3 regions of the Streptomyces sp. NPDC002463 genome follow, and region 3 is predicted to be linked to each of the others. Evidence: riboswitches for the same ligand, from Rfam matches in the RefSeq annotation. Region 3 holds a riboswitch; each other region holds the start of a gene.
The links. Region 3 has a riboswitch for cyclic di-AMP ahead of ACFYX3_RS28675 (transglycosylase family protein). Riboswitches for the same ligand answer to the same signal wherever they lie in the genome.
Positions count from the first base shown of each region.

Region 1: it holds a riboswitch for cyclic di-AMP, as region 3 does, so the genes downstream of both, ACFYX3_RS19680 (peptidoglycan DD-metalloendopeptidase family protein) here and ACFYX3_RS28675 (transglycosylase family protein) in region 3, are expected to answer to the same signal.
Region 2: it holds a riboswitch for cyclic di-AMP, as region 3 does, so the genes downstream of both, ACFYX3_RS33565 (M23 family metallopeptidase) here and ACFYX3_RS28675 (transglycosylase family protein) in region 3, are expected to answer to the same signal.

Region 1 covers NZ_JBIARL010000009.1:145,192-155,454, forward strand. The annotation lists gene ACFYX3_RS19665 (STM4012 family radical SAM protein) at 1-857, shown strand, start outside; gene ACFYX3_RS19670 (STM4011 family radical SAM protein) at 867-1,727, shown strand; gene ACFYX3_RS19675 (SGNH/GDSL hydrolase family protein) at 1,714-2,508, opposite strand; gene ACFYX3_RS19680 (peptidoglycan DD-metalloendopeptidase family protein) at 2,672-3,610, opposite strand; cyclic di-AMP (ydaO/yuaA leader) riboswitch at 3,615-3,803, opposite strand; gene ACFYX3_RS19685 (tyrosine-protein phosphatase) at 4,164-4,985, shown strand; gene ACFYX3_RS19690 (DUF6126 family protein) at 5,002-5,157, opposite strand; gene ACFYX3_RS19695 (helix-turn-helix domain-containing protein) at 5,176-5,805, opposite strand; gene ACFYX3_RS19700 (aspartate aminotransferase family protein) at 5,880-7,265, opposite strand; gene hpnH (adenosyl-hopene transferase HpnH) at 7,262-8,287, opposite strand; gene ACFYX3_RS19710 (1-hydroxy-2-methyl-2-butenyl 4-diphosphate reductase) at 8,295-8,966, opposite strand; gene shc (squalene--hopene cyclase) at 8,966-10,263, opposite strand, start outside.
Region 2 covers NZ_JBIARL010000021.1:135,324-145,586, reverse strand. The annotation lists partial or broken gene ACFYX3_RS33575 (hypothetical protein) at 1-42, shown strand, start outside; gene ACFYX3_RS33570 (GntR family transcriptional regulator) at 17-700, opposite strand; gene ACFYX3_RS33565 (M23 family metallopeptidase) at 879-1,649, opposite strand; cyclic di-AMP (ydaO/yuaA leader) riboswitch at 1,662-1,825, opposite strand; gene ACFYX3_RS33560 (M16 family metallopeptidase) at 2,024-3,421, opposite strand; gene ACFYX3_RS33555 (M16 family metallopeptidase) at 3,418-4,773, opposite strand; gene ACFYX3_RS33550 (DNA topoisomerase (ATP-hydrolyzing) subunit A) at 4,955-7,411, shown strand; gene ACFYX3_RS33545 (DUF262 domain-containing protein) at 7,590-9,443, shown strand; gene ACFYX3_RS33540 (CobW family GTP-binding protein) at 9,457-10,263, opposite strand, start outside.
Region 3 covers NZ_JBIARL010000015.1:178,256-188,518, reverse strand. The annotation lists gene eno (phosphopyruvate hydratase) at 1-977, opposite strand, end outside; gene ACFYX3_RS28675 (transglycosylase family protein) at 1,308-2,039, opposite strand; cyclic di-AMP (ydaO/yuaA leader) riboswitch at 2,043-2,216, opposite strand; gene ACFYX3_RS28670 (transglycosylase family protein) at 2,475-3,500, opposite strand; gene ACFYX3_RS28665 (cytochrome P450) at 3,595-4,863, opposite strand; gene ACFYX3_RS28660 (globin domain-containing protein) at 4,977-6,188, shown strand; gene ACFYX3_RS28655 (hypothetical protein) at 6,198-6,503, opposite strand; gene ACFYX3_RS28650 (nucleoside triphosphate pyrophosphohydrolase) at 6,500-7,462, opposite strand; gene ACFYX3_RS28645 (SurA N-terminal domain-containing protein) at 7,482-8,126, opposite strand; gene ACFYX3_RS28640 (glycosyltransferase family 2 protein) at 8,208-9,191, opposite strand; gene ACFYX3_RS28635 (YfhO family protein) at 9,318-10,263, shown strand, end outside.

The sequences.
Region 1 (10,263 bases), on a different contig from region 3:
GCCTCAGCATCGGCGTGCAGAGTTTCGTGGAGGCCGAGGCGCGGGCGGCGGTGCGGCCGCAGCGCCGCGCGGACGTCGAGGCGGCGCTCGGCCGGATCCGGGACACGGGTGTGCCCGTGCTGAACATCGACCTGATCTACGGCATCGACGGGCAGACGGAGCGGTCCTGGCGGTTCTCGCTCGACGCGGCCCTCGCGTGGCGGCCCGAGGAGCTGTACCTCTATCCGCTGTACGTGCGCCCGCTCACCGGTCTCGGCCGGATCCAGGACCCGGCGGCCGCCGACCGGGAGTGGGACGAGCAGCGGCTGCGGCTGTACCGGTACGGCCGGGACCATCTCCTCGCGCACGGCTACGAGCAGGTGTCGATGCGGATGTTCCGCCGGGCGGACGCGGGCCCTGCCGGTCTGGACGACTACGCCTGCCAGACGGACGGCATGATCGGCCTGGGCTGCGGTGCCCGCTCGTACACCTCGGACCTGCACTACTCCTTCGACTACGCCGTCGACATGCGGGAGATCCGCTCGATCATCGACGCGTACACGGAGACCGGGGACTTCTCCCGCGCCGAGGTGGGCCGGGCGGTGGACGGGGACGAGGCGCGTCGCCGTCATCTCCTCCAGTCGCTGCTCCAGGCCGAGGGCATGCCGGTCGCCGGGTACGAGGAGCGGTTCGGGTCCTCGCCGTTCGCGGACTTCGGCCCGGAGCTCGCCCGGTTCGAGGAGTACGGCTGGATCGCGGACGCCCCGGCGGGGCTGCTGCGGCTGTCGCCCGAGGGGCTCGCCCACTCCGACGGGCTCGGCCCCGAGCTCTTCTCTTCCGCCGTGCGGGCCGCGATGGCCGCGTACGAGGCGAAGTAGGCGGCGGCCGTGGATCTCACCCTGCTCTACCGGGGCCCGCTGTCCTCCTGCGACTTCGACTGCCCGTACTGCCCCTTCGCCAAGCGCCGGGACAGCCGGGAGCAGCTGCGCGCGGACCGGGCGGCGCTCGAACGGTTCACCGGCTGGGCCGCCGAGCAGACCGGTGACCGGCTGCGGATCCTGTTCACCCCGTGGGGCGAGGGGCTCGTCCGCTCCTGGTACCGGCGGGCGCTGGTCGAGCTGTCCCGGCTGCCGCACGTGGAGCGGGTGGCGATCCAGACCAATCTGAGCTGCCGCACGGAGTGGCTGGCGGAGGCGGACCCCGACGTCGTGGCCCTCTGGTGCACGTACCACCCGGGGCAGACTCCGTACGAGCGGTTCCTCGCGAAAGCCCACGATCTGGCCGGTCGGGGGATCCGGTACAGCGTCGGGGTGGTCGGTCTGCCCGAGCACCGGGAGCACGCCGTCCGGCTGCGGGCCGCGCTGCCGCCCCACGTCTACCTCTGGGTGAACGCGGCGGAGGGGCACACGTACACCGACGCGGAGGCCGAGGGCTGGACGGAGCTCGATCCGCTCTTCCCGTACAGCCGGCATCCGCACCGGTCGGCGGGGCTGCCCTGCCGCACCGGCGCGTCGGTGGTCTCGGTGGACGGCGAGGGGACGGTGCGGCGCTGCCACTTCGTCAAGGCCGGGCTCGGGAACCTGTACGACGGCTCGTACCGCGCCGCGCTGCGTCCCCGCGCCTGCCCCCTCGCCGTCTGCGACTGCCACATCGGCTACGTCCATCTGGAGACGCTGCCGCTGTACGACGTGTTCGCCGGCGGGGTCCTGGAGCGGATCCCCGCCGTGCCCCTGGCTACAGGGGCATGAGGTCGGGGCGCTTCGCCTCGACGTGGTCGCCGGAGCTCTCGCCGCGCAGCCGGCGCCCGATCCACGGCACCAGGTACTCCCTGGCCCAGTGGATGTCGTCCTTGCGGACCTCGAGAGTGCCGCGCGGCGGGACCGGCGGCCAGGCCTGGTCCGGGTCGGCGGGCACGGGCATGCCGAGGACCTGGGCGGCGCGCAGGGCGACGCGGGTGTGTCCCTCGGGCGAGAGGTGCAGCCGGTCGTCGTCCCAGGCGCGCCGGTCCTGGACGGACTTCAGCGACCACAGGTCGAGGACCGGGCAGCCGTAGCGGTCCGCGATGGCCCGGACGTGCCCGTTGTACGTGGCGATCTTGCCGCGCAGGTGCTTGAGCAGGGTCACGTCGCGGGTGTCGAAGCCGGTGGTCACCATGACGGTGCCGACGGCGGAGCTCAGGTCGGCGACGGCGCGCTCGAAGCGCTCGGCCACGTCGTCGGGGTCCGTCCCGGGGCGGATGATGTCGTTGCCGCCCGCGCAGAAGGTCACCAGGTCGGGGGCGAGTTCCTTCGCCCGCGGGACCTGTTCCGCCACGATCTGGTCGAGAAGGCGCCCCCGTACGGCGAGATTGGCGTACCGGAAGTCGTCGTGCTCCGGCAGCTGGTCGGCGAGCAGCACCGCGAAGCGGTCCGCCCAGCCGACGTACGTCCCGTCGGGCCCGGGGTCTCCGACGCCCTCGGTGAAGCTGTCACCGATCGCCGCGTACGACCCGAATGCGTTCTTGTCTGTTGATCTCGAATCGTCTGCCACGGGAGCACATCCTTCCTCCTCGGATGTGACCTACGCGACCGTAAGGAGGGGTTGACGCAGGGTGACATATGCCACCGATAAAGATTCCACCAAACCGGAATACGCCGGATGCCCGGCACGGGTGTGCCGGGCATCCGGATGACGAACCGCTGACGACGACGCGTCAGATGTTCACGCCGTGCTGGCGCAGGGCGGCCAGCGGGTCGATGTCGGAGCCGTACTCCGGCCCGGTGCGCATCTCGAAGTGCAGGTGCGGGCCGGTGACGTTGCCGGTCGCGCCGGAGAGGCCGATCTCCTGGCCGCCGGTGACGGTCTGGCCGGCGGAGACGGAGATCGAGGAGAGGTGGGCGTACTGCGAGAAGGTGCCGTCGGCGTGCTGGATGACGACCTGGTTGCCGTACGCGCCGCCGTCGCCGGCGGAGTAGACGGTGCCGGGGCCGACCGCGTGGACGGTGGTGCCGGTGGAGGCGATGAAGTCGACACCGGTGTGGTAGCCGGAGGACCACATGGAGCCGGCCTGGTGGTACGGGGTCGACATGGCGGCACCGGCGATCGGGGCGACCCAGCCGGAGGAGGAGGTCGTGCCGGCCGACGAGGACGGCGCGGAGGACGCCGAGGCGGTCGCGGGGGCGGCCGGGGCCGAGGTGCGCTCGCTGCTGCGCGAGGCGCGCTGGGTGTCGCCGTTCTTGCCGGAGGTCTGCCGGTCGTGGTGCGCGGCCTTGGCGGTGCTCTTCGCGCCGAGGGTGAGCTTCATGCCGGGCAGGATCAGCGAGGGGTCCTCGCCGACGACCTGGCGGTTGTCCTTGTAGAGCTTCTGCCAGCCGCCCGCCAGGTGGTGCTCGGCGGCGATCTTCGACAGGTAGTCGCCGCGGACGACGGAGTACGTCTTCGGCGCGGCCTTCGCGGTGGCGGGCGCGGCCTCGACGGCGGCGGCCTTCACCTGGGCGACGGCCTGCGCGGGAGCGGCGGCCGGGGTGGCGGCGTGGGCGCCGGTGGCTCCGAGGAGCGGGAGGGCGACGACGGCGCCGCCGGTGCCGGCGGCGGCGAGGCCACGGGTCAGACGGTTGGACTTGGTGCGGCGGTGCTTACCCTTCGCGGGCATGGCGAATTCCTCTCCGGCGCCTGCGAGGTGAGCTGTCGGGTTCGGACTGGAGATGTCCGGCCGCGTGCATACGCGACTTCACCCCGAGCCGTCCTTCTTCGAAGGGATCGGCGACTTACCTGGGTCCCCCGCTCCTGCCTTCTACCGGTGAGTGCGGATTCCGGTCGGTGGCAGGATTCGGCGGTCCGTCCGGAGTGAGCGCGACGCTAGACGAGTGGGGTCGGCGTGAACAAGCCGCAGTTTTCCGGCACTCCGGGATTTCTTGATTTCCGGGCGGAATTCCGGTCACCCTCCGTCGATGACGGCCCCTCGATCTCCTTTTCGCGGGGGGTATTTGGAAAAGACGATCAGGCACGGTCCGTCACGGTTATGACGCTGCTCACGCGCGGATCCCCATCTCCCCTGCAACCAGGGCGGGTTACCTCTTAGTTCTCAATACGGACAGATCGCCCATTCCCGTCCGAGGGGGTGCGCCTCCGGGCCCCACCCGAGATGATCGCCCCAGGAACCGATCCACCGGACACAGGGTCCGATCTACAGAACAGGAGCAGCCGTGACGCAGCAGCTGCCGCAGGTCCCGCCCGCCGAAGCCGACGAGCCCGAGCTGGCGGAGGTCCGCAACTTCCGGGACGTGGGCGGCCTGCCGACGACGGACGGGCGCGCCGTCCACCCCGGGCGCCTCTTCCGCAGCGGCCACCTCGCCCACGCGACGGAGGACGACGCCGCCTTCCTCGCCTCACTCGGCCTGCACACCGTCTTCGACTTCCGCAACGAGTCGGACCGCAGGGTCGAGGGCGCGGACGTCGACCTGCCCGGCGTGCGGAACGTGAACATACCCCTCAACGACCCGGCCGACGGCAAGGAGTTCTGGCTCCTCGTGCGCGACGGCGAGATCGCGCAGCTGCGGGAGATCCTCGGCGACGGCAAGGCGGCCGCCCGGATGACCGATTCGTACCGGAAGATGGTGGTCGAGCGGACCTCGGAGCACAGCCGGATCCTGCACTCCATGGCGGAGGAGAGCGTCCCGGCCCTCATGCACTGCGCGGCCGGAAAGGACCGGGCCGGGCTCGCCATCGCGATCACCCTGCTCGCGGTCGGGGTCGAGCGCGGGGCGATCGAGGCCGACTACGTGAAGTCGAACGACCCGCACCGCCGCTACAAGGTGCGCCGCAGCTCCACCTCCCCGGACGCGATGTCGCCCGAGGTGATGGAGCTGCTGAGCCCGCTGTTCGATGCGCGGGTGGAGTACCTGCGGGCCGCCTTCGAGACGATCGAGGCGACCTGGGGCTCGGTGGACGCCTACCTCACGGAGGGCCTGAAGCTCGCCCCGGAGACCCGCGAGCGCCTGCGGGAGCGCCTCCTGACGGAGGCGTGAGGCCCGCCCGCGCGCCCTACTGGTTCTGCGCGCCGAGCGTGAAGAGCAGGTAGAGGAAGCCGGCGAAGAGGTGGCCTGCGATCAGATAGGCGAAGAGGCGGAGCACGAGCCCCTTGGGGAACTTGCCTTCACCGCGCTCCTCGCCGGTGACCGGTACGGACTTCTCGGACATGTCGGTCCTTTCTGGATGTCAGCGCCGATGCGGGGTCCCGTCGCCGAGGCACAGCTCGGCGACGGGGCTCTGCATCAGGGTGTGGACGAAGAGCAGCTCGGCCCCGCCGGACGTGGCGGCACCGATGCGGTGCGGGGTCAGCGAGTCGAAGTGCGCGCTGTCCCCGGGGTCGAGGACGTGGACGGCGTCGCCGAGCGCGAGCCGGACCCGCCCCTCCAGGACGTGGATCCACTCCTCGCCGGGGTGGACCCGCACGATGTCGGCCCGGGTGGCGTAGGGCACGTGCACCCGCAGGCACTGGAGGGCGCGGCCGGCGCCGCCCGCCTGGCGGTAGATCCAGCCGTCGGCCTCGACGGGCTCGGAGCGGTCGGCCCGGACGACGGGGTCGCGCTCGGGGGGCGTCTCGCCCAGGAGCTCGGAGACCGTCGTACCGTAGATACGGGACAGGGCGAGGAGCATCGGCAGCGAGGGCTGCCGGTTCCCCGTCTCCAGGCGCGAGAGGTGGGCCGGGGAGAGACCGGCCCGCTGGGCGGCGGCCTCCAGGGTGAGCCCCCGGCGGCGGCGCAGGGCCCGCAGCTGCGGGGCGACGTCCGGCAGGACGTCGGTGACGGCGGGGTCCGGGGAGGTGTCCCCGGGGACGTGGTCCATGCGTCCATTCCGCCAGGCTCGTGCCTCTGAGGCAAGTTTCTTGCCTCAGAGGCAAAACCGGCGTCGTGAATCGGTCAGCGCTGTGCGACCGCCTGCTTGACCAGCGTCTTCCCGAAGTCCCACATCAGCCCGCCGCCGCCGTGGGCGTCGTCCATGACCGCGGTGAAGGCGGTCACGAACCGGTCCACGTCCGCCTCGTCGATGATCAGCGGCGGGATCAGCTTGATCACCTCCAGATGGTCACCGGAGACCTGGGTGAGGATCCTGTGCCGCTGGAGCAGCGGGACGACGACCATCTGGGCGAAGAGGCCCTTGCGGGCCGCCTGGAGCATCGTCCAGCGCCCGCGCAGTCCGAGCGAGGACGGCCGGCCGAACTCGATCCCGATCATCAGGCCGCGCCCGCGGATCTCGTGCAGCAGCTCGTACCGCGGCACGAGCTCCTTCAGGCGGCCGGAGAGCAGGTCGCCGATCCGGCGGGCGTGCGCGACGGTGTCCTCGTCCTCCATGACCGCGAGGACGGCGAGCCCGGCGGCCATGGCCTGCGCGTTCGATCCGAAGCTCGCCGAGTGGACCAGGACCCGGTCCATCGACGAGTAGACCTTCTTGAAGATCCAGTCCTTGCCGAGGGTGGCGCCGACCGGCACGTAGCCGCCGGAGAGCGCCTTGGCGACGCAGACCAGGTCCGGCTCGACGCCCTCCTCGTGCTGGTAGGCGTAGAAGTCGCCGGTCCTGCCGAGGCCCGTCTGGACCTCGTCCGCGATGAGCAGCGCGCCGTGCCGGTGCAGGAGGTCCTGGGCGGCCCGGAGGAAGCCCGGCGGCGCCTCGTGGACGCCCTTGCCCTGGATGGGCTCGACGACGAAGGCGGCCACGTCGCCGCGGCGCAGCTCCCGCTCCAGGGCGTCGAGGTCGCCGAGGGCGATCGCGGTGTCCGGCAGGAGCGGGTCGAAGCCCTCCCGGAAGCCCTGCTCGCCGTTGACGGAGAGGGAGCCGGTGGTGAGCCCGTGGAAGGCGTGGTGGCAGTAGAGGACCCTCGGCCGCCCGGTGGCGTACCGGGCGAACTTGAGGGCGGTCTCGACCGCCTCGGTGCCGCTGTTGCCGAAGAAGACCCGGTCGAGGTGCGGACTGTGGGCGAGGAGCCTCTCGGCGAGGAGGCCCGGCAGCGGCTGGCAGTCGAAGCGGGTGAGGTCGGCGAGCTGGGCGTCCAGGACGTCGTGGAGGGCCTTGCGGACGACGGGGTGGTGCCGTCCGAGGCCCATCACGCCGAAGCCGGCGAGCATGTCGAGGTGGTCGACGCCGTCGGCGTCCCAGAAGTGGGCGCCCTCGGCCCGCTCGTAGACCTTGTCGAAGCCGATGGTGTGCAGCATGCGGGGCAGCTGGTGGTTGAGGTACCGGGCGTGCAGCTCGTACCGCTCCGCGCCGCGCTCGGAGAGCAGCGCCCGCAGGTCGAACCCGCCGGTCATGACGTGGTGTTCCCGGAGACCGTCTCCCGGACCGCGCGCAGGGACTCCTTGAGGGAGCCCATGGTGGCGAGGACGGCGGTGGGCTCGTAGCCGCAGTGCGCCATGCAGTTGGCGCAGCGCGGGTCCTTGCCGCGGCCGTACTTGTCCCAGTCGGTGTCCTCGACGAGTTCGCGGTACGTGGGGACGTATCCGTCGCTCATCAGATAGCAGGGGCGCTGCCAGCCGAAGAGGGAGTAGTTGGGAATGGCCCAGGCGGTGCAGGGGAAGTCCGCCTTTCCTTCCAGGAAGTCCAGGAAGAGCGGCGAGTGGTTGAGCCGCCAGCGGCGCCTGTTCCCGCCGGCGAAGGCCTTCCGGAAGAGTTCGCGGGTCTGCTCGACGCCGAGGAAGTGCTCCTGGTCGGGGGCCTTCTCGTAGGCGTAGGCGGGCGAGATCATCATTTCGTCGACCTGGAGGTCGTCGTTGAGGAAATTGAGGACCTCGATGATGGTCTGCGGGGTGTCGGTGTTGAAGAAGGTCGAATTGGTGGTGACCCGGAAGCCGCGCCGCTTGGCCTCCTTGATGGCCGCCACCGCCTCGTCGAACACGCCCTCCTTGGCGACGGACTCGTCGTGCCGCTCGCGCAGCCCGTCGATGTGCACGGCGAAGGCGAAGTACGGGGAGGGGGTGAACTTCTCCAGCTTCTTGCGCAACAGCAGCGCGTTGGTGCAGAGGAAGACGTACTTCCGCCGGGCCACCAACTGGCGGACGATCTCGTCGATCTGAGGGTGCATCAGGGGCTCGCCGCCCGCGATGGACACCATGGGAGCGCCGGACTCCAGGACCGCGCCGACCGCCTGGGCGACCGGCATGCGCTGCTTGAGGACACCCGCCGGGTGCTGGATCTTCCCGCAGCCCTCGCACTTGAGGTTGCAGGCGTAGAGCGGCTCCAGCTCGACGATCAGCGGGAACTTGTCCCGCTTGCGGAGCTTCTGTTCGAAGAGGTAGGTCCCGACCCGGATGGACTGACGGAGCGGCATGGCCATAACTCGTTCACCTCCTGGGGAGCAGCAAAGAACGGTGCCATTCGAAGAAAGCGGGAAGGACGGCACGAAGAACACGGAAGGCTGATATTCCCCCGCGTACCGTGCCGATCCGGACCAGTTCATGTTCAGGAGCGTCCACGACCACCCGGACGGCCGCAACCGGGCGGGCGTCCGGCCCGTCCCCGTGCGCTCCGGCGGCCCGGGCGGTACGGAGCGTGGTGGCGGACTCCATGTCGACGGCGATCGCGCCGCCCGCGCCGAGCGCGGCCCGCTCGGGGCCGCGCACCACGTGGTCGGAGCCGATCAGCGGCCCGGTGTGGACGGCGCGCCCGGGCACCGCCTTGACCAGGGCCTTCACCAGGAGCTCGGTCCCGGTGCACAGGGTCGTGCCGTCGGGGCCGCGGGTCTCGTCGGCGACGATCAGGTCCCCCGGGTGCATGCCGGGGACGAGGCCCGCGCAGAAGCCGGAGGCGATCACCGCGGCGTCCCGCCAGGGCTCCTCGCCGAGTACCCGGGACACCGCCTTTCGGGCCCGGTCCGGCCCCATGCCGGTGCGAAGGACGGTCACCGGGCCCGGCGCGGCGCCCCGCTCCCCGCTGCGCAGGGCGAACTGCTCGATGCCGAGCGCGCAGGCGATCAGCAGGGGTGGGCCGGCGCCCGGGCCGGGCTCGCGGCCCATCAGTCCTCCTTGCGCGGCGAGGGCTCCCCGTGCACGTAGCGCCCGAGCGCCGTGAGCGGGAACACCTGCCGGTAGAGGTGGTAGTTGATGGAGAAGTCCCAGGGGAAGCCGGTGCCGGTGAAGTACGGCTCGTCCCAGGAGCCGTCCTCCCGCTGGGTCTCGGCCAGCCAGGTGACGCCCCGGCGGACGGGCTCGGAGTCGCGCTCGCCGGCGGCGAGGAGGGCGATCAGCGCCCAGGCGGTCTGGGAGGCGGTGGAGGGGCCGCGCCCGACCCATTCCTCCTCCTTGTACGAGCGGAGGTCCTCGCCCCAGCCGCCGTCGTCGTTCTGCGCGGAGCCGAGCCAGCCCACGGCGCGGCGGACCGCCGGGTGGGAGGCGGGCAGCCCGGCGGCGGCGAGCGCGGGGAGCACCGAGCCCGTGCCGTACACGTGGTTGACGCCCCAGCGGCCGAACCAGGCGCCGTTGGGCTCCTGTGCGGCGAGCAGCCACTCGATGCCGCGGCGGGCGCGCGGGTGCTCGGTCATGCCCTCGTACGCGAGCATCTCCACCACGTGGGCGGTGACGTCGGCGGAGGGCGGGTCGATGACCTCGCCGAAGTCGCAGAACGGCAGCTTGTTGGGGAAGGCGCTGGTGTTGTCGGCGTCGAAGGCGCCCCAGCCCCCGTCCCGCGACTGCATGCCGAGCGTCCAGCGGGCGCCGCGGGCGACGGCCGCGTCCACCCGGGCCGGGTCGGGGTGCCGGACCCGGCGCAGGGCGAGCAGCACCTCGGCGGTGTCGTCGATGTCGGGGTAGGTGTCGTTGTGGAACTCGAACGCCCAGCCGCCCGGCGGGAGTTCGGGCCGTCGCACGGCCCAGTCCCCGGTGCGGGTGATCTCCTCGTCGAGCATCCAGTCCACGGCCTTGACGAGCGACGGGTGGTCGGGGGCGAGCCCGGCGTCGGCGAGGGCGATGGTGGCGAGGCAGGTGTCCCAGACGGGCGACTGGCAGGCCTCGATCATCCGCGAGCCGTCCTCGCGCCAGACGGCGAACCGGTCGAGGGACTCCAGGCCGGCCCGCATGACGGGGTGCTTCAGGTCGTAGCCGAGGAGGTGGAGGGCGATGACCGAGTAGACGGCGGGGGGCTGGATGCCGCCCCAGCAGCCGTCGTTCTCCTGGCGCTCGACGATCCACCGGGCGGCGACGTTCATGGCCGCCCGGCGCACCCCGCGCGGGGCGAAGCGGTGGTAGACGTGCAGCGCCTTGTCGAGCCGCTGGAAGACGCCGTCCCAGCCGGTGGCCGGGGCGAGCGGCCGGGGCG
Region 2 (10,263 bases), on a different contig from region 3:
GTATACGGCGCGGCTGTTAATTTCGGGCGCTCGCCGTGTTGACGGCATGTTGCGAAACCCTCACACGACCCCGCTCCGGACTTTTGAGCCGGTGCAGCGGCATCGAGCGTTCCGCGTGGAGCGCGGTCAGCGCCCGCGCCCGCTCGGCGTCCCCGCGCGCCACGGCGTCCACGATCGCGCCGTGCTCGGCCCAGGCCTCGACCGGCTGGGCGGGCTGCTCCACGACGTACGTCCAGGCGATCTTCTGCCTCAGTTGAGTGAGCAGCGCCGTCAGAGCGGGGCTCCCGGAGGCCTGCGCGAGCGTCTCGTGGAACCAGCCGCCGAGCGAGCGCAGATCCTCGCCCTGATCTCGCCTGGCCCGCTCCTGCCCCAGCCTGACCAGGCCGCGCAGCACCTTGAGGTGCGCCTCGGTGCGCCGCTGCGCGGCCCGTGCGGCCCCCAGCGGTTCGAGCAGCGCCCGCATGTCGAGCAGGTCGGCGGCCTCCTGCTCGGTCGGCTCGGCGACGTGGGCGCCCGCGTGGCGGCGGGTGACGACGAAGCCCTCGGACTCCAGGGTGCGCAGCGCCTCGCGGACCGGGACCCGGGAGACCCCGTACCGGCGGGCGAGCTGCTCCTCGGTCAGCCGACCGCCCCGCTCGTACACGCCGGAGACGATGTCGTCCCGGATCGCCGTGCATACCGAGTGCGCGGGAATGCGCATGTCCGACCTCCGCCTTGGTGCGCGCGAGACAATTCCAGCGGCGCCTGTTCTGCGCCGATCGTCGACTCTATTGCAGCCCGCCGGAATTTCCGATGCCCCGGCGTAATCCATGGAAGTCTTTTGGACAGCGAAAAGCCCCGGCTCAGTACGAGCCGGGGCTTTTGAGACGCGGTGCGGGTCAGACGTTCACGCCGCGGGCGCGGAGGTACGTGATCGGGTTGATGTCCGAGCCGTACTCGGGGCTGGTGCGCGCCTCGAAGTGGAGGTGCGGGCCGGTCGAGTTCCCGGAGGAGCCGGAGACGCCTATCTGCTGGCCCGGCTCGACGGTCTGGCCGACGTAGACCCCGATGGAGGAGAGGTGCCCGTACTGGGTGTACGTGCCGTCGTTCATCCGGATCACGATGTTGTTGCCGTACGCGCCGCCCCAGCCGGCCTCGACGACGGTGCCGGAGCCGACGGAGACGACCCGGGTGCCGTAGGCGGCGTGGAAGTCGATGCCGGAGTGGTGGCCGGAGGACCAGAGCGAGCCGCCGGTCTTGTAGCCGGTGGAGACGTACGAGCCGGCGACGGGGGCCTGGAAGGAGGCGAGGCGGCGGCGCTCGGCCTCGCGGGCGGCGCGCTCGCGCTCCAGCCGGATCTCCTTGGCGCGGGCCTCCGCCTTGCGCTTCGCCTCGGCCTTGGCCTTCGCCTCGGCGATGGCCTCGACGGCCTCCTGCTCCTGGGCGGTGGCCTGGGCGTTGATCGGGTCGACGAGGGAGTCCTCGGTGATCACCTGGGTGAGGCCGGTGTCCTCGACGGAGCGGTCGTCCGTGTCGGCGGCGAGTGCCGGGGAGGCGAGGGTTCCGATGACGCCGGTGGTGGCGAGCGTCGCGACGCCGGCGATGCCCACGCTGCGGCGCGCCATCCGGCTCGGACCACGATGCTTCCCGGTGGCACGGGTGAACGCCATGTAGAGGCTGATCCTTTCCTTCCTTCTCGCCTACCGGGTTAGCTGACGGGTTCGGAGCAGGAAGGTCTCCTACGAGCCCCTCCGTACGAGACGAAGGCGCCCGATTCACCCCAGGGACGATGCGGGTCCCCGGCTCCCCAGGCTCGCGCCTGACGGGGACTCGGCGATGACTGTCCGATGCCGCGGTTGCGGCACGTGCACTGACGAACAGCCGCACCGACGCTATGCGGATCGTCTTTCAATCACCAACCGGACACGCCTTTTGTAAGACATGCCACAGGGCAAACGATCACCTTGACCGCAATACGGACAAAGCGGAGGACCCCGACGAACTATGCCGTCGGGGTCCTCTCGTTGGCGTCTCGGAACCGGAATCAGCCCGTCACGACGGTCACTTCACCGATGCCGAGCGCACGCACCGGCTCCGCGATCTGCGACGCGTCGCCGACGAGCACGGTGACGAGCCGGTCCACCGGGAAGGCGCTGACCACGGCGGCCGTCGCCTCGACGGTGCCGGTCTCGGCCAGCCGCGCGTACAACTGGGCCTGGAAGTCGTCCGGGAGGTGCTGCTCCACCTGGTCGGCGAGCGTCCCTGCGACGGAGGCCGCCGTCTCGTACTTGAGGGGCGCCACCCCCACCAGGTTCTGCACGGCCGTCTCCCGCTCGGCGTCCGTGAGGCCCTCGGCGGCGAGGGTGCGCAGCACCTTCCACAGGTCGTCGAGCGCCGGACCCGTGTTGGGAGTGTCGACGGAGCCGCTGATGGCGAGCATCGACGCGCCGTTCCCCTCGGCGTCCGAGCGGAGCACCTGGCCGAAGGCCCGCACGCCGTACGTGTAGCCCTTCTCCTCGCGCAGGACCCGGTCCAGACGCGAGGTCAGGGTGCCGCCGAGGCAGTACGTGCCGAGGACCTGGGCCGGCCAGACGCTGTCGTGCCGGTCGGGGCCGACCCGGCCGATCAGCAGCTGCGTCTGAACGGCGCCGGGACGGTCCACGATGACGACCCGTCCGGTGTCGTCGGCGGTGATCGGCGGCATCGGGAGCGGCTCGGCCGGTTCACCGGTCCAGGCGCCCAGCGTCTCGGCGAGGACCTTCTCCAGGTCGACGCCGGTCAGGTCACCGACGACCACGGCGGTGGCCGTGCCGGGCCGGACGTACGCCTCGAAGAAGGCGCGGACGGCGGCGGCGTCGATCGCGGCGACGGTCTCCTCGGTGCCCTGGCGCGGCCGGGACATCCGGGACTCGGCCGGGAACAGCTCCTTGGAGAGCTGCTTGGCGGCGCGGCGCCCCGGGTTGGCCGTCTCGTGCGGGATCTCGTCGAGACGGTTGCGCACCAGGCGCTCGATCTCGGTGTCCAGGAACGCCGGGGCGATGAGGGCCTCGGAGAGCAGCCCGAGCGCCTTGGGCAGCCGGGAGACCGGGACCTCCAGGGAGACCCGTACGCCCGGGTGGTCGGCGTGCGCGTCGAGCGTGGCGCCGCAGCGCTCCAGCTCGGCCGCGAACTCCTCGGCGCTGTGCTGGTCGGTGCCCTCGGAGAGCGCGCGGGCCATGATGGTCGCGACACCGTCGAGACCGGCGGGCTCGGCGTCCAGCGGCGCCGGCAGGAAGATCTCCACGGCGACGACCTGCTGGCCGGGGCGGTGGCTGGTGAGCACGGTCAGGCCGTTGTCCAGCGTGCCGCGGTCCGGGGCCGGGAAGGCCCACGGCTTCGCGGCGCCCGGCTGGGGCTGCGGGTGGAAGTCCATGCTCGTCAAAGACACGGCGGCGTCGGTCACTGGTCCGCTCCCTCTTCGTCATCGCCGTCGGCGTTGTCGCTCTGCTCGGTCGCCAGGGGCTCGTAGACGAGCACCGCGCGGTTGTCGGGGCGCAGCTTGGCCGCGGCGACCTCGCGCACCTCGTCGGCGGTGATCTCCAGAACGCGGTCGACGGCGGTCAGCGCGAGCTGCGGGTCGCCGAACAGCACGGCGAACCGGCACAGTTCGTCGGCGCGGCCCGCGACCGTGCCGAGCCGGTCCAGCCACTCGCGCTCCAACTGGGCCTGCGCGCGCTCCATCTCCTCGGGCGTGGGGCCCTCGGCGGCGAACCGGGCGAGCTCCTCGTCGACGGCGGCCTCGATCTGCGGGACCTCGACGCCCCCGGAGGTCTTGACGTCCAGCCAGCCCAGCGAGGGCGCCCCGGCGAGCCGCAGCAGGCCGAAGCCGGCGGCGACCGCCGTACGGTCACGGCGGACCAGGCGGTTGTGCAGCCGGGAGGACTCCCCGCCGCCCAGGACCGTCAGGGCCAGGTCGGCGGCGTCACACGCGCGCGTGCCGTCGTGCGGCAGGCGGTAGGCGGCCATCAGCGCACGGGCCGGGACCTCCTCCTCGACGACCTCGCGCAGCTGCTCGCCGATGACCTCGGGCAGGTCGCCGGAGCGCGGCTCGGGCTTGCCGTCGTGGGCGGGGATGGAGCCGAAGTACTTCTCGACCCAGGCGAGCGTCTGCGCCGGGTCGATGTCGCCGACGACCGACAGCACCGCGTTGTTCGGGGCGTAGTACGTGCGGAAGAAGTTCCGCGCGTCCTCCAGGGTGGCCGCGTCCAGGTCGGCCATGGAGCCGATCGGCGTGTGGTGGTACGGGTGGCCCTCCGGGTAGGCGAGGGCGGTCAGCCGCTCGAAGGCCGTGCCGTACGGCACGTTGTCGTAGCGCTGGCGGCGCTCGTTCTTGACGACGTCGCGCTGGTTCTCCATGGACTCGTCGTCCAGGGCGGCGAGCAGCGAGCCCATGCGGTCGGCCTCCAGCCAGAGCGCGAGCTCCAGCTGGTGCGCGGGCATGGTCTCGAAGTAGTTGGTGCGCTCGAAGCTCGTCGTGCCGTTGAGCGAGCCTCCGGCGCCCTGCACCAGCTCGAAGTGGCCGTTGCCGTGCACCTGCTTCGAGCCCTGGAACATCAGGTGCTCGAAGAGGTGGGCGAGGCCCGTGCGGCCCCTGACCTCGTGGCGCGAGCCGACGTCGTACCAGAGGCAGACCGCGGCGACCGGGGTCAGGTGGTCCTCGGAGAGCACCACGCGCAGGCCGTTCGCCAACCGGTGCTCGGTCGCTGTCAGGCCGCCGGAGCCGGCCTCGGCCGTGGCCGTGTGACCCATGGGCATGTACGTCCCTTCGATCGCGATGTGAAAAAGTCCTGCCACTGTATGCAAGCGCGCCGACACCTGGCGAAGTTCCCGGACCTTCGTGATGTCCCTCTTCCGGGTCGCGGTCGGCGTTGTCGGTGGCACGGTCCACAATGGTCCGCGTCAGATCAACCTTGTTGGTGAAGGAGCCGCAGCCGCGATGGCCCGCCGCAGCACGAAGACACCGCCGCCGGACGACGCGTTCGAGGAGCGAATCCTCGACATCGACGTCGTCGACGAGATGCAGGGCTCCTTCCTCGAGTACGCGTACTCGGTGATCTACTCGCGCGCCCTCCCCGACGCCCGCGACGGCATGAAGCCCGTCCAGCGCCGCATCGTGTTCCAGATGAACGAGATGGGGCTGCGACCCGAGCGCGGCTTCGTCAAGTGCGCCCGTGTCGTCGGCGAGGTGATGGGCAAGCTCCACCCGCACGGCGACGCGTCGATCTACGACGCGATGGTCCGCATGGCCCAGCCCTTCTCCATGCGCCTCCCCCTCGTCGACGGCCACGGCAACTTCGGCTCCCTGGGCAACGACGACCCGCCGGCCGCCATGCGGTACACCGAGTCGCGGATGGCCCCGGCCGCGCTGCTCATGACCGAGTCCATCGACGAGGACACGGTCGACTTCGGGCCGAACTACGACGGCCAGGAGCAGGAGCCGGTCGCGCTCCCCGCGGCCTACCCGAACCTGCTGGTCAACGGCGCGTCCGGAATCGCGGTCGGCATGGCGACGAACATGCCCCCGCACAACCTGGGCGAGGTCGTCGCGGCCGCCCGCCACCTGATCCGCTACCCCAACGCCGACCTCGAGGCGCTGATGCGCTTCGTGCCCGGCCCCGACCTGCCGACCGGCGGCCGGATCGTCGGCCTCTCCGGCATCAAGGACGCGTACGCGTCGGGCCGCGGCTCCTTCAAGATCCGCGCCACCGCGACCGTGGAGACCGTCACGGCCCGCCGCAAGGGCATCGTCGTGACCGAGCTGCCCTTCACGGTCGGCCCCGAGAAGGTCGTCTCCAAGATCAAGGACCTGGTCGGCTCCAAGAAGCTCCAGGGCATCGCGGACGTCAAGGACCTCACCGACCGCAGCCACGGCCTCCGCCTGGTCATCGAGATCAAGAACGGCTTCGTGCCCGAGGCGGTCCTGGAGCAGCTCTACAAGCTGACGCCGATGGAGGAGTCCTTCGGCATCAACAACGTGGCGCTGGTCGACGGACAGCCGCTCACCCTCGGCCTCAAGGAGCTCCTCGAGGTCTACCTCGACCACCGCTTCGAGGTGGTCCGGCGCCGCTCCGAGTTCCGCCGCACCAAGAAGCGCGACCGGCTCCACCTGGTCGAGGGCCTCCTCGTCGCGCTCCTCGACATCGACGAGGTCATCCGGCTCATCCGCGAGAGCGAGAACTCCGCCCAGGCCAAGGAGCGCCTGATGGAGCGCTTCTCGCTGAGCGAGATCCAGACGCAGTACATCCTGGACACCCCGCTGCGCCGCCTCACCAAGTTCGACCGCCTTGAACTGGAGAGCGAGCGCGACCGCCTCAACGGCGAGATCGACGAGCTGACCGGGATCCTCGACTCCGACGCGGAGCTGCGCAAGCTGGTCTCGGCGGAGCTGGCCGCCGTCGCCAAGAAGTTCGCCACGGACCGGCGGACGGTCCTCCTGGAGTCGGCGGGCGCGCCCGTCGCCGCCGTGTCCCTCGAGGTCGCGGACGACCCGTGCCGGGTGCTGCTCTCCTCGACGGGCCTGCTGGCCCGCACGGTGACCGAGCACCTCCCGCCCGTGACGGACGGCAAGCGCGCCAAGCACGACGCGATCGTCTCGGCGGTCGCCGCCACCCAGCGCGGTGACGTCGGCGCGGTGACCTCGGCCGGCCGGCTGCTGCGGATCGCGGTGATCGACCTTCCGCAGCTGCCGGACACCGCGACCGCCCCGAACCTCGCGGGCGGCGCGCCGCTCTCCGAGTTCCTCTCCCTGGAGGCGGACGAGACGGTGGTCTGCCTGACCACCCTCGAGGAGTCCTCGCCGGGCCTCGCCCTCGGCACGCTGCAGGGCGTCGTGAAGCGCGTGGTGCCGGACTACCCGGCGAACAAGGACGAGCTGGAGGTCATCACCCTCAAGGACGGTGACCGGATCGTCGGCGCGACGGAGCTGCGGACGGGCGAGGAGGACCTCGTCTTCATCACCTCCGACGCCCAGCTGCTGCGCTACCAGGCCTCGCAGGTACGGCCCCAGGGCCGCCCGGCGGGCGGCATGGCGGGCATCAAGCTCACCGCGGGCGCCGAGGTCATCTCGTTCACCGCCGTCGACCCGGCGTCGGACGCCGTCGTCTTCACCGTGGCGGGCTCCACCGGCACCCTGGACTCCTCGGCGGGCACGTCGGCGAAGCTGACCCCCTTCGACCAGTACCCGCGCAAGGGCCGCGCCACCGGCGGCGTCCGCTGCCAGCGCTTCCTGAAGGGCGAGGACGTCCTGACCCTGGCCTGGGCAGGCCCCACCCCGGCCCACGCCGCCCAGAAGAACGGCACCCCGGTCGACCTCCCGTCCCCGGACCCCCGCCGCGACGGCTCGGGCACCCCCCTCCCGAAGCCGATCGACGTGGTGGCGAGCCCGGCCTCCTGACCGGACCGGCCACAACACGACGGAACGAGACCCCGCCCGACAGGCACACCGCCTGACGGGCGGGGTCTCGTCTCTCGGGACCGCCGGACGGCCTCCGGAACCGCCGGGTAGCCTCGGGCCGGTGACCGACCGGGGGGTTGCTCCGGCACGTCTGACGCCCGAGTGAAGGATGGCCGCGTTGACAGACGAAGCATTCAGCATCGACAAGCGCACGCTCCACGACCTGCTCCGACAGGTCGAGGACGGCAGGGCGCAGCTCCCCGAGTTCCAGCGGGGCTGGGTGTGGCCCCACCCGAACATCACGGCGCTGCTCGCTTCCGTCTCGCAGGGCTTCCCGGTCGGCACGGTCATGACGCTGCAGTCCGGCGGGGACGTCCGGTTCAAGCACCGTCCGATCGAAGGGGCCACTCCGAAGCCGGGCGCCGAGCCGGAGACCCTCGTCCTCGACGGCCAGCAGCGCCTCACCTCGCTCTTCCAGTCGATCATGCTGAACGAGCCCGTGGTGACCCAGGACGTACGCAAGCACCGGGTGACGGGCTGGTTCTACGCCGACATGCGCGCGGTCCTGGACGAGCACACGGACCGCGAGGACGCGATCCGGTTCCTGCCGCAGGACAAGATCGTCAAGAACTTCCACGGCGAGGTGACCAAGGACTGCTCGACCCGTGAGAAGGAGTACGCAGAGCTGCTCTTTCCGCTGAGTGCCGTCTTCGACTCGTACGACTGGCGCACGGGCTTCGAGGAGTACTGGTGGGACCGTGACAAGGAGACCCAGCGGCTCTGGGGGCGGTTCGAGAAGATCTTCGTCAGGAACTTCGACCGCTACCACGTCCCGGTGATCTCCCTCGGGAAGAACACCGCCCGTCAGGCCGTCTGCCAGGTCTTCGAGAACGTCAACACCGGCGGCGTCTCCCTCACCGTCTTCGAGCTGCTCACCGCCACCTTCGCAGCGGACGAGTTCGACCTCAGGCGGCACTGGGACAAGGAGGTGAAGGCCTCCTGGCAGGCGCCGGAGTACCGCATCCTCAAGGACGTGTCGAACACGGACTTCCTCCAGTCGGTGACCCTGCTCGCCACGGCCGCCCGGCGCGAGGACGCGGTGGCCCGCGGGGTCGCGGAGGAGCGACTTCCGCGCGTCGGCTGCAAGCGCAAGGACATGCTGGAACTCCAGCTCGACGAGTACGAGCGGTTCGCGCCCCTGGTCGTGCAGGGCTTCAAGCACGCGGCGAAGTTCCTGCACCAGCAGTTCGTCTTCGACACCCGCTTCCTGCCGTACGGCACGCAGCTCATCCCGCTCGCCGCGATCCTGGCCCTCGCGGGTGACGACGCCCAGAGCGCCGGGGCCCAGCACAAGCTCGCCCGCTGGTACTGGTGCGGGGTCTTCGGCGAGCTGTACGGCGGCTCGACCGAGACCCGCTTCAGCCATGACCTGCCGGACGTCGTGGGCTGGATCAGGGGGACCGCGGGCGAACCCCGCACCGTCGGGGCCGCCGAGTTCGCGCCCAGTCGGCTGCTGACGCTGAGGACCCGCAACAGCGCCGCGTACAAGGGCATCTACGCGCTGCTGCTCAAGGCCGGCGCCATGGACTGGCGCACCGGCGAGAAGGCAGAGATCACCGGGTACTTCGACGAGTCGATCGACATCCACCACATCTTCCCGAAGGTGTGGTGTCAGGGGCAGGACGAGGACCCGGGGCGCTACAACTCGATCATCAACAAGACCCCGCTGACGGCCCGTACCAACCGGATCATCGGCGGCAGCGCGCCCTCCGACTACCTGGTGAAGCTCGCCAAGAGCGCGGAGTCCACGCCCGAGGTGGTCCACGGGCACATCCGGTCCCACCTCGTCGCACCGGAGCTCATGGCGCTCGACGACTTCGCGGCGTTCTTCGCCGCCCGGAAGGCCTCGCTGCTCGCCCGGGTGTCCGCCGAGATGGGCAAGGTCATCGTGGACGACGGGGCGGACGCCGCCGTCCTCGACGAGAGCGACGTCGAGGCGCTGGAGGCCGCGGAGCTCGCGGAGGCCTTCTGAGCCCGGGGGCGGATCAGGAGGGCTCCTCCTCCGTCCGCTGCACGTACCGCAGGACGCCCCACATGCTGTGTTCGTCGGGGGTGTCCTGCGGGCCGTTCAGTTCGCAGGCGGCGAGGTCCTTGCGGAGGGCGGACGCGTCGGTGCCGGAGCCGATCAGGACGAGTTGGGTGAGGTGTTCCTCGCCGGCGGGCCAGGGTTCGGGGTAGAAGCGCAGGAAACGGCCGACGGCGTGCACGGCGTAGCGGTTGGCCGGGTCGGCGGGGCCGAGGTCGACGAAGCCCTTGATCCGGTAGAGGCCCTCGGGGCGCGAGTCGAGGAAGGCCATCAGGCGACGCGGGTGCAGCGGCGTCGAGGACGTCACCGAGAGGCTCTCGTAGGTCGCGTGCGGATGGGCGTGGTCGTCGTCCTCGGAGCCGTACAGGATGTCCTCGATCGACATCTGGCCCTCGATCTCGCCCTCCGGTACGACCCGGTCGAAGAGCAGCTCCGGATCGACGCGCCCGTGGGAGGCCTCGACCACGGCGGCGCGCCCGGCGAGCGCGGCCACCGTCTCCCGTACGCTCCGCAGCTCGTCCTCCGCCACCCGGTCCGCCTTGTTGACGACGACGAGGTCGGCGAGGGCGAGGTGCCGGTCGGTCCCGGGGTGCCGCTGCCGGGTGGCCTCGAACTCGGCCGCGTCGACGACCTGGACGAGTCCCCCGTACACGACCCGCTCGTTCTCGCTGGCGAGCACCATGCGGACCAGCTCCTCAGGCTCCGCGAGCCCGCTCGCCTCGATCACGATCACGTCGAGCCGGGACTCGGGCCGGGTGAGGACCTC
Region 3 (10,263 bases):
ATGCCGCGGGCCAGGCGCTCCGGGTTGGTGACGAAGAGGTCGTCGCCGACGATCTGGATCTTGGAGCCCAGCTTGTCGGTGAGGACCTTCCAGCCGGCCCAGTCGTCCTCGAACAGCGGGTCCTCGATGGAGACCATCGGGTACGCGGAGACGAGCTCCTCGTAGTACTCGGTCATCTCGGCGGCCGAGCGGGACTTGCCCTCGAACTCGTACTTGCCGTCCTTGTAGAACTCGGACGCGGCGACGTCGAGCGCGAGCGCGACGTCGGAGCCCGGGGTGTAGCCGGCCTCCTTGATGGCCTCGACGATGAGGTCGAGGGCGGCGCGGTTCGACTCCAGGTTCGGGGCGAAGCCGCCCTCGTCGCCGAGGCCGGTGGAGAGGCCCTTGCGCTTCAGGACGGCCTTGAGGGTGTGGTAGATCTCCGCACCCCAGCGGAGGGCCTCGGAGAAGGACTCCGCGCCGATCGGGGCGATCATGAACTCCTGGATGTCCACGTTGGAGTCGGCGTGCGACCCACCGTTGAGGATGTTCATCATCGGAACGGGCAGCAGGTGCGCGTTCGGGCCGCCGAGGTAGCGGAAGAGCGGGAGGTCGCTGGCCTCGGAGGCGGCGTGCGCGACGGCGAGGGAGACGCCGAGGATGGCGTTGGCGCCGAGCGAGCCCTTGTTCTCGGTCGCGTCCAGATCGAACATGGCCTGGTCGATCAGGCGCTGCTCGGTGGCGTCGTAGCCGACGAGCTCCGGGCCGATCTGCTCGATGACGGCGAGGACGGCCTTCTCGACACCCTTGCCCAGGTAGCGGTTGGGGTCACCGTCGCGGAGCTCGATGGCCTCGAAGGCACCGGTGGAGGCGCCGGACGGAACAGCAGCACGGCCGGTGCTGCCGTCGTCGAGGCCGACCTCGACCTCGACCGTGGGGTTGCCTCGGGAGTCCAGGATTTCCCGGGCTACGACGACGTCGATGGACGGCACGAGCATCTCCTTTTTGGGATGTGACGCTGGATGTGACGCAAGGTCGGTGCAGGGTCGCTTGGCCTTGCGACAAGAGCCTAACCGGCGCGGGCGCTCCCGCCCGCCGGGCGCCCGCCCCCTGGGACGAAAAAGGACCCAAGGGCATGCATTGGGGGACGAAGACACCCTTATCTACTGGACAGTAACCACGAAGTCCGCCCCGAGCGGGGAGTGCTCCCCTATAAGAGGGAACCCCGGTCCGGCGCGCACGGGGGAAAGGCGCGCCGGACCGGGGTGGTCACCGCGGGAGGGTCGTCGGGGCCGCGTGAGCCGCCGGACTCACGCGAACCGCCGGGGTCACTTCAGGTGGAGCTGCTGACCCGGGTAGATGAGGTCGGCGTTCTCGACGACGCCCTTGTTCAGCTCGAAGATCTTGGCCCAGCCGCCCTCGACGTGGTGTGCCTCGGCGATCTTGCTGAGGGTGTCACCGGTGACGACCTTGTACTCGCCGTCACCCTTCTCGACCTTCTTGCCGGTCGGGGTGGTGACGGTCTTCTTGGCGGCCTTCGGGGCCGCGCGGTGCTCGCTGCGGGTGGTCGGCTGCTCGGCGCGACGCTCCTGCTTCGGGGCGGCCTGCTGCTTGGGGGCGGCCTGCTGGGGCTCGCTCTGCTGCGGGGCGGACTGCTGCGGGGCCTCGGCGGCGCCGCCGTCGTAGGAGGCACCGGAGAGGCCGACGCCGCAGCTCGGCCACGCGCCCTTGCCCTGGCCCGCGAGGACCTTCTCGGCGATGGCGATCTGCTGGGACTTCGACGCGAGGTCGGCGCGCGGGGCGTAGGCGGTGCCACCGAACGCGGCCCAGGTGGAGTTGGTGAACTGGAGGCCGCCGTAGAAACCGTTGCCGGTGTTGATGGCCCAGTTGCCGCCGGACTCGCACTGGGCGACGGCGTCCCACTCGGAGGCGGTGGCGGCCGAGGCGGTGCCGGCGGTCATCAGCGGGGCGGCGACGGCGATGCCGGTGACGCCGACGAGGGTGACGACCTGGGTGGCCTTGGAGGGACGGCGGTGTTTGCCCTTGGCGGAAAACAGCATGGGAATTCTCCTCACCGACGCCTGTGAGGTGAGCTGTCGGGTTCGGGCCGGAAAGTTGCCCGGCCGCGTGTCCTTGCACGCGGCTTCACCCCAAGCCGATCGTCGGCCGTCTGTCTCAACGGCCGGGACCGGCACTTACCTTGGGTCCCCCACTCCTGCCTTCGGCGCTTGCGCGACGACTGTTCCCATCGGCCGACGGCAGGATTCGGCGTTTCGGTCGACGGGGCCCGCGGTGGCGAGCGGTGACGACCGTAGACACAGACCCACCGGAAGTTCAAAGAGGCGCATTGCGGAAAAATCGCCCCTGCTTGCCCTCCGGTGGGCGGTGTTTGCGCAGGTGAGAGGTGACGGGAGCAAAGTTTGCGGACGTGACACGCCAGTTGGGACGAAGAGACCCATGTCTCACTTGCCCAGAACCGGACATAAGACCGCGAACTAACCTTCCGCCTGTACCGAACCCGCCGTCAGGTCGAGGCTCTGACCAGGCAGGATGAGGTCCGGATCGACGCCCACCGTCTTCCGGTTGGCGTCGTAGAGCGCGGTCCAGCCCCCGGGGAGTTCGTTCTCCTGCGCAATGCCGGACAGGCTGTCACCCGGCTGCACGGTGTACTCGCCCGAAGTGTCCTGACTGTCCGTTGCGCCCGAATCATTCGCCTCGTCAGTCACGGGCGTGGCGTCGACCTTGTCGGCCGACTTGTCCACACCCGCCGCATGCTTGCCCGTTTCAGTTGAACTGTCCGGCTTGCCGGATTCCTCCGGCGCGGCCTCGCCGCGATGCTTGCCGGTACCGGGCGTGGCCGACGGCACGTCACCCTTCGGCGTGTCGGATGAATCCGGCGTACCGGGCGTAACGGACGCGTCGGGGGTACCCGGGGTCGCCGGCGTGGCGGGCGTGGCCGGAGCCGTCGTCGACGCGCCCGGTGTGACGGAGGTCGCGGGAGCGGTCGGCGCGGCCGGGGTCGCGGACACCGCCTCCCGCGGGGAGGAGGCCGTCGACGCGTCACCCGCGGTGCGGTTGGACTCGGGCAGCGGTCCGGCGGGCGTCGTCGGGACGGCGGCCGGACCGGGGTTCACGCCCGTGGCCTTGCCGTCGTTCTTCAGGCCGGCGATCGGCGCGCAGGTGGCCCACTCGGTGCTGCCCTGGGCGAGCGCCTTCTCGGCCACCGCGATCTGCTGGGCGCGGCTGGCCAGGTCGGGGCTGGGCGCGTACGCGAGGCCGCCGTGCCGCTCCCAGCTGTCCTGGGTGAACTGGAGGCCGCCGTACATGCCGTTGCCGAAGTTGGCGCTCCACTGGCCGCCGGACTCGCACTCGGCGACCCGGTCCCAGGTGGGGGCGTCGGCGGCGGAGGCGGATCCGGTGGCGAGCAGCGGCAGCGCCATGGCGGATCCGGTCACGCCCGCGGCGACGACGAGGGCGGGGGCCTGACGGGGGCGACGGTGTCGTCCGTTCCCGGAGCGCATAGGAACGCCTTTCGCGTGACGGCTGAGACTGCCGGGAAACGTAGCCGCATTCGAACGTCCGTCACAAGTCGATGGCGCCACGATCACGCGAAGATCACATTTCTGACGGATCCTCAGTACCCAGGACCGGTACGGAAGGGGAGAACTCCACCGGAAGCGTCCGCAAACCACGCATGATGAGCCCGCCGCGCCACCGCAGTTCGGCCGGATCGGCGGCAAGTCGCAGGTCCGGCAGGCGAGTCAGCAGCGTCGCGATCGCCGTCTGCCCTTCGAGGCGGGCGAGCGGCGCGCCCAGGCAGTAGTGGATGCCGTGCCCGTAGCCGAGGTGCTGGTTGTCGCGCCGGGCGAGGTCGAGGGTGTCGGGACCGTCGAAGCGCTCCGGGTCCCGGTCGGCGGCGGCGAGGACCACGAGCACAGGATCGCCCGCCGGGATCTCCTGCCCGCCGATGGTCAGCGCCCGCGTCGCGTACCGCCAGGTCGCCATCTCCACGGGCCCGTCGTACCGCAGCAGCTCCTCGACGCCGGTCTCCAGGAGCCCGGTCTCCCCGGCGGCGAGCGAGGCCTGGAGCCGCTCGCGCTGTCCGGGGTGGCGCAGCAGCTGGTAGACGCCGTTGCCGATGAGGTTGACGGTCGTCTCGAAGCCGGCGAACAGGAGGATGAAGGCCATGGCGGCGGCCTCGTTCTCGGTGAGGTGCTCGCCGTGGTCGGAGGCCTTGATGAGCCCCGAGATGAGGTCGTCCGCCCCTTCTTGCCGCAGGCCTTCGCGCTTTCGGTGGATGAGCTCGGCGAGATAGCCGCGCATCTTCTTCACCGACCGGGCGACCCCGCCGCGCGGCCCGCCGCCGTGCCGGATCATCATCCCGGCCCAGTCCCGGAAGTCGTCCTGGTCCTCCGCCGGCACGCCGAGGAGGTCGCAGATCGCGTAGATGGGCAGCGGGAAGGCGAACTCGTGGATGAGGTCGGCACTCCCCCGCTCCACGAAGGAGTCGATGAGCCGGTCGGTCAGCTCCTGCACGCGCGGGGTGAACTCGGCGACCCGGCGCGGGGTGAAGGCCTTCGAGACGAGCCGCCGCAGCCGGGTGTGGTCCGGCGGGTCGATGTTGAGCAGGTGCGTCATCAGCTCGGCCTTGCGCTCGCCCGGGATGCCCGTCTTCCCCTTCGCGTGCGGGGACTCGTCGTGGTGCGCGGGGTTCTTGGAGAGCCGCTGGTCGGCGAGGGCCTGCCGGGCGTCCGCGTACCGCGTCACGAGCCAGGCCTCGACGCCGCTGGGCAGCGTCGTCCGGTGGACGGGCGCGTGCTCCCGCAGCCAGGCGTAGGCGGGGTACGGATCGCTCGCGAACTCCCAGGTGAAGAGCTCGGGCATGGGGGCGGGGCCGGGGGTCGTACTCACGGCACGACCGTACAGGGCGCCCCCTGCGGCCCATTCGCGGAGAAGATGTGATCAAACGGTGTGGGTTGTGCCCTAGATTCTTGTCAGTGGATCCCCAGCTGCTCAGAAGCACGTTCGCGGTCGTCGAGAGGCGGGCCGAGCACGCCGTCACGTTCTTCTACTCGCACCTCTTCTGGAACAACCCCGGGGTGCGCGAGCTCTTCCCCGAGGACATGCTTCCCCAGCGGGACCGGCTCTTCGCGGCGCTCACGCACGTGGTGACGCACCTGGAGGACCCCGGGCTCGCCGGCTACCTCGGGCAGCTGGGCCGCGACCACCGCAAGTTCCTCGCCTCCCCCGCGCTGTACGCGGCCGTCGGGCAGAGCCTGCTCGCCGCGTTCGCGCACGCCGCCGGTGCCGTCTGGACGATCGAGGCGGAGAAGGCCTGGACCGAGGCGTACGGGCACGTCGCCGATCTGATGCTGGCGGGCGCCGACACGGCGGCGACGGCCGGGGAGCCCGCGTGGTGGGACGCGGACGTCGTCCGGCACGAGCGGTACGGCGACGACCTCGCCGTCCTGACCCTCCGCCCCCGGCAGCCGATGCCGTTCCGCCCCGGCCAGTACGTCGGCGTCAGCTCGCTGCGGGTCCCGCGCGTCTGGCGCACGTACTCCCTCGCCGACGCGCCCCGCCCGGACGGCACGCTGGAGCTTCACGTGAGCCGGATCGCGGGCGGCGCGATGAGCACGGCGCTGGTCGAGGAGACGGGCCCGGGCGAGGTGCTGCGGCTCAGCGCCCCCGGCGGCGGGCTCACCGCGCGGACCCCGCCGGGCGGACTGCGCACCTATATATGCGGGGGTACGGGCTGGGCCCCGGTGCGGGCCCTCCTCGTGGAGGCCGCCGGGGCCGAGCCGGAGCTGGAGGGCCGGCTGTTCGTGGTGGCCCGCGCGAAGGAGTACCTGTACGGGCGCGAGGACGCCGAACTCCTGAAGGAACGCCTCCCCGGCCTCAGCGTCACCTACATCACGGCCGCGCCCCGCCAGCGCAGGGACCAGGCGACGGAGCGACTGCTCCAGGCGCTGCGGGCGTGCGTCCACTGGGCGGCGCACGATGTGTACCTCGCCGGTCCGCCGGCGTTCGTGGCGGAGGTCGCCGAGGTCCTGGAGGAGCTGGGCACCGACCCGGCGCGGATCCACCGCGACACCCTGCCGTACGTCGGCCGCTTCGGCACCCGCCCGAACACCGCCGCCGAACGCCTCCTGGGCCCCCCGGCCCCCCTCTGGCACAACCCGGAGGCCCGGGCGCCGCGCGAGACGTGAGCCCGGGCGTCAGCGCCGCGCGCGCCACCGCCGCACGGCGACCCCTGCCAGATCCACGACGCCCAGCAGGGTGAACAGCGCGGCGACGATCCGAATCCAGACCGCGTGGCCGTCGCTCACTGCCTCCCAGCCGAACAACGCGACCATCATGGCCGTGAGGCCGGGCGCGTCGTCGGAGGACGACTTCCGCACCGTCTTCTTCGGGGCACTCGCCGCGCTCGTGCCTTCCTCGGCCGGGTCCGGCGCGGCCGAGCCCAACGCGGTCGAGCCCGGCTCGCTCGTCGCCGGCGCGGTCGTCGTCGGCGTGCCCGTCACGTCAGGCCCTCCGCCGCGCGGATCGCGTCCCGGTACGTGCGGGCGGCGGCCCGCAGCGCCGCCTCCGGGTCCACTCCGGCCGCGTCGGCGCGGGCCGCGAGGGCGAGCAGTTCGTAGCCGATGCCCTCGGCCGCCGGGAGCTTCACGTCGAGGCCCGCCGTCCGGACCCGCCCCGCGAGCTTCGCGGCGAGCGCGAGCCCCGGCTGCCCGAGCGGCACCCCGTCCGTGACGGACTCCCGCTGCTTCTCGATCGCCTTGGTGCGCAGCCAGTGCGCGTGGACGTCCTCGGGGGTCTCGGCGGTCGCGTCGCCGAAGACGTGCGGGTGCCGGTGGACCAGTTTCTCGACGAGCGTCCCGGCGACGTCGTCCACGGAGAACGGCTCCTCCGCGTCCTCCTCGGCGATCCGGGCGTGGAAGACGACCTGGAGCAGGACGTCCCCGAGCTCCTCGCGCAGCTCCCGCCGGTCGCCCTCCTCGATCGCCTCGACGAGTTCGTACGCCTCCTCGATGGCGTACTTGGCGAGCCCCTGGTGGGTCTGGCGCGAGGTCCAGGGGCACTCGCGGCGGATGCGGTCCATGATCTGCACGAGGTCGAGGAGGCGGGCGCCGGGCAGGTCGTACGAGCCGGGCAGCAGCTCCAGGTCGGGCATGGACACGCGGCCGGAGCCGGCGAGCCGGGCGAGGCCGTCGGTCAGCGTCCGGTCGCCCTCGCCGGAGGGCAGCAGCAGGACCGTACGGCCTCCGGCGCAGGCCTCGACGAGCTCCTCCGCGGTGGGCCGGAGGTGCTCGACGGCGACGCCCGCCTCCCGCAGGTACGGCAGCTGGGGGTGGTCCTCGTCGGGGCAGAGCACCCGGTCGGCTCCGTGCAGCGCCTGCCAGGCGGGCCAGGACAGCAGTCCGGGCGCCACGCGGTGGCTGGCGGTGAGCAGGACGATGCGGCCGGGGCTCTCAGAAGTCACCCCTCGAACCTACCCCGGCTCACGCCCCTGCCGGGACGGCCGCCGGGTCCTGGGTGATCTGGCGGAGCCAGGGGGCCGTGGTGTCGGAGAGCCGGACCTGGGCGTCGTCCCAGCGGCCGTACCGCGGGTTCACGTCGATGCCGAGGTCCTTGGAGGCGGCGGAGAAGACGTCCGTCAGCTTCTTCTGGCCTTCGGCGTTCTCGGTGACGCCCAGCTTCTGGGCGATCTTGTTCATGAGGACGTTGCGGCGGACGAAGTCGTCGATCTGGTCGGGCGCCACGCCCTGCTCCTGGAGGAGGACGGCCTTGAGCTGGTCCTCACCGCCGCCCTGGCGGACGAAGGAGTCCCGGGTCTGCTGGAGCTCGGCGCGGGTGGCGGTGACGCCGTGGTCCCGGGCGACCTTGTCGACGACCCGGTCGAAGATCATGACGTTGAGCTTGCGGCGGCTGAGGTCGCCGGTCGCCGCGACGAGCTGCGCGGACTGCGGCGAGGCCGCCTGCGCGTCCCGTACGTCCTCGACCTGTGCCTGGAGGCTGGACACCTCGATCCGTTCGCCGCCGACGACGGCCGCCGCTCCTGGGTGGGCGTCGTTGCCGCAGGCGGTGAGCAGCGGGCCCGCGGCGAGGAGGGCGGCGGAGACGGTGAGCGCAGTGCGGCGGTGCAAAGGAGCCTCCCGGGCTGGTCGTGCGTCAAGTTGAACGACCTTGCGGTGATCGATGGTAGGGAGTCGCCGGGGCCGGAGCCACTACTTCGGAGCGACTGTTTCCCACAACGACTCACCCGTCACCCGGGTGTCGGCCGGATTCACACCTCCGCCCGTCTCCTTCAGCAGATAGTGCGGCCGTCGCTTCACCTCGTAGTAGATGCGTCCGACGTACTCGCCGATCAGCCCGGCCATCACCATCTGCACCCCGGCGAGGGCGGTGACGGCGACGAGGAGGGTGACGTAGCCGGGGGTGGTGACGCCGTTGACCAGGGCGTCGCCGACGATCCAGGCCGCGTAGCCGAGGGCGACGACGGTGAGGAGGAGGCCGAGGTGGACGGCGGCCCGCAGGGGCTTGTTGTTGAAGGAGAGGAGTCCGTCGAGGCCGTAGTTGAGGAGCTTGCCGAAGGTCCACTTGGAGCGGCCCTGCTCGCGGACGGCGTTCTCGTAGGAGAACGTCGTGGTGCGGAAGCCGACCCAGGAGAAGAGGCCCTTGGAGAAGCGGTTGTACTCGCCGAGGTCGAGGACCGCGTCGACGGTGCGGCGGGAGAGCAGCCGGAAGTCGCCGACGCCGTCGACGAGCTCGACGTCGACGAGCCGGTTGATCGCCCAGTAGTAGATCCGGGCGGTGAGGGTACGGGTGACCCGGTCGCCCTCGCGGGTGCGGCGGGCGACGACCTGGTCGTACCCCTCGGCGTGCAGGGCGACCATGCGGTGCACGAGCTCCGGCGGGTGCTGGAGGTCGGCATCCATGATCACGACGGCGTCGCCGGCGGCGTGCCGGAGTCCGGCGAGCATCGCGGCCTCCTTGCCGAAGTTCCGGCTGAAGGAGAGGTAGCGGACCCGGTCAGGGTCACGCCCGGCGAGCTCCTGGAGGAGCGGGAGGGTCCCGTCCCGGCTTCCGTCGTCCACGTACACGAGCTCGAAATCCCCGTCGAGACGGGCGAGTTCGGCGGTCACGTGGTCGTGGAAGCGGGCGAGGACGTCCTCCTCGTTGAAGCACGGGACGACGATCGAGAGCAGCACGCGGCCCACGACAACGGAGCCCGGTGTCCCGGCCGGTCCGGGTGGATGACCTTCAGAAGACCATCGCGTGAACTGGCCCGGCGGACCCGTCCATTCCAGTCCGTCCGCTGTCATATTCGATCCGTCATGCCGAACGCCACACGCTCCCAGCCGCGTACCGCCCTCCCCGCCGTCCTCCCCGCCGGCACCCGGTCACCGGTTCTCGCTCCCGCCCTCGCCGGGCTGCTCTCCGTCCTCGCCGTCTGCGGCGGGGACGCCGTCGCCCGGGTGTTCCCCTTCGGGCCGCGCCACCGGGCCGTGAACGACCTCGCCAACCAGTTCGTGCCGTTCCACGCGCACCTGTGGGACCTGCTGCGGGGCCGGGCGGACGGCGGGCTGCTGCTCGACTGGCAGGCCGGCTGGGGCACGAGCTTCCTGCCCGACTACGGCACCTATCTGTCGAGCCCCTTCGCGCCGCTGGTCGCGCTCTTCCCGCGCGGCGACATCGAGTACGCGGTGTACGGGATCACGGTCCTGAAGACGGCGGTCGCGGCGGCGGCGATGACGTTCCTGCTGCGGCGGACCGGCCCGGCGGGCGTGTGGTGGTGGGCGTCCGTGCTCGGCGCCTCGTACGCGCTGTGCGGCTGGTCGCTCGCGGAGGGCACCTACAACCCGATGTGGCTGGACGGCCTGATCGCCTTCCCGCTGCTCTGCCTGGTGGGCGAGTGGGTACGGGAGGGCCGGCGGCCGCTCCTGGGGCCCCTGGTCGTGGCGGTCTGCTGGCTCGCGAACTTCTACACGGCGTACATGGCGACGCTGGGCGCCGCGCTCGTGCTCCTGGTCCGCCTGGCGCTCACGGACTCGTTCCGGTGGCGGACCCTGCTCAGGGCCGTGGTGACGACCGTGCTCGGGACCGGCCTCGCGGCCCCCGTCCTCGTCCCCGTCTTCCTCGGCTCCCGGCACGCCTACCCGGGCGTGGTCCGGGACTTCGTGCCGGCGGCCGGCACGGACTTCCTCGCCCGGCTGCTGCCCGTGACGTACAGCTTCGCGACCCCGGCGGCCTTCGTCGGCACGGCGGTGCCGCTGCTCGCGG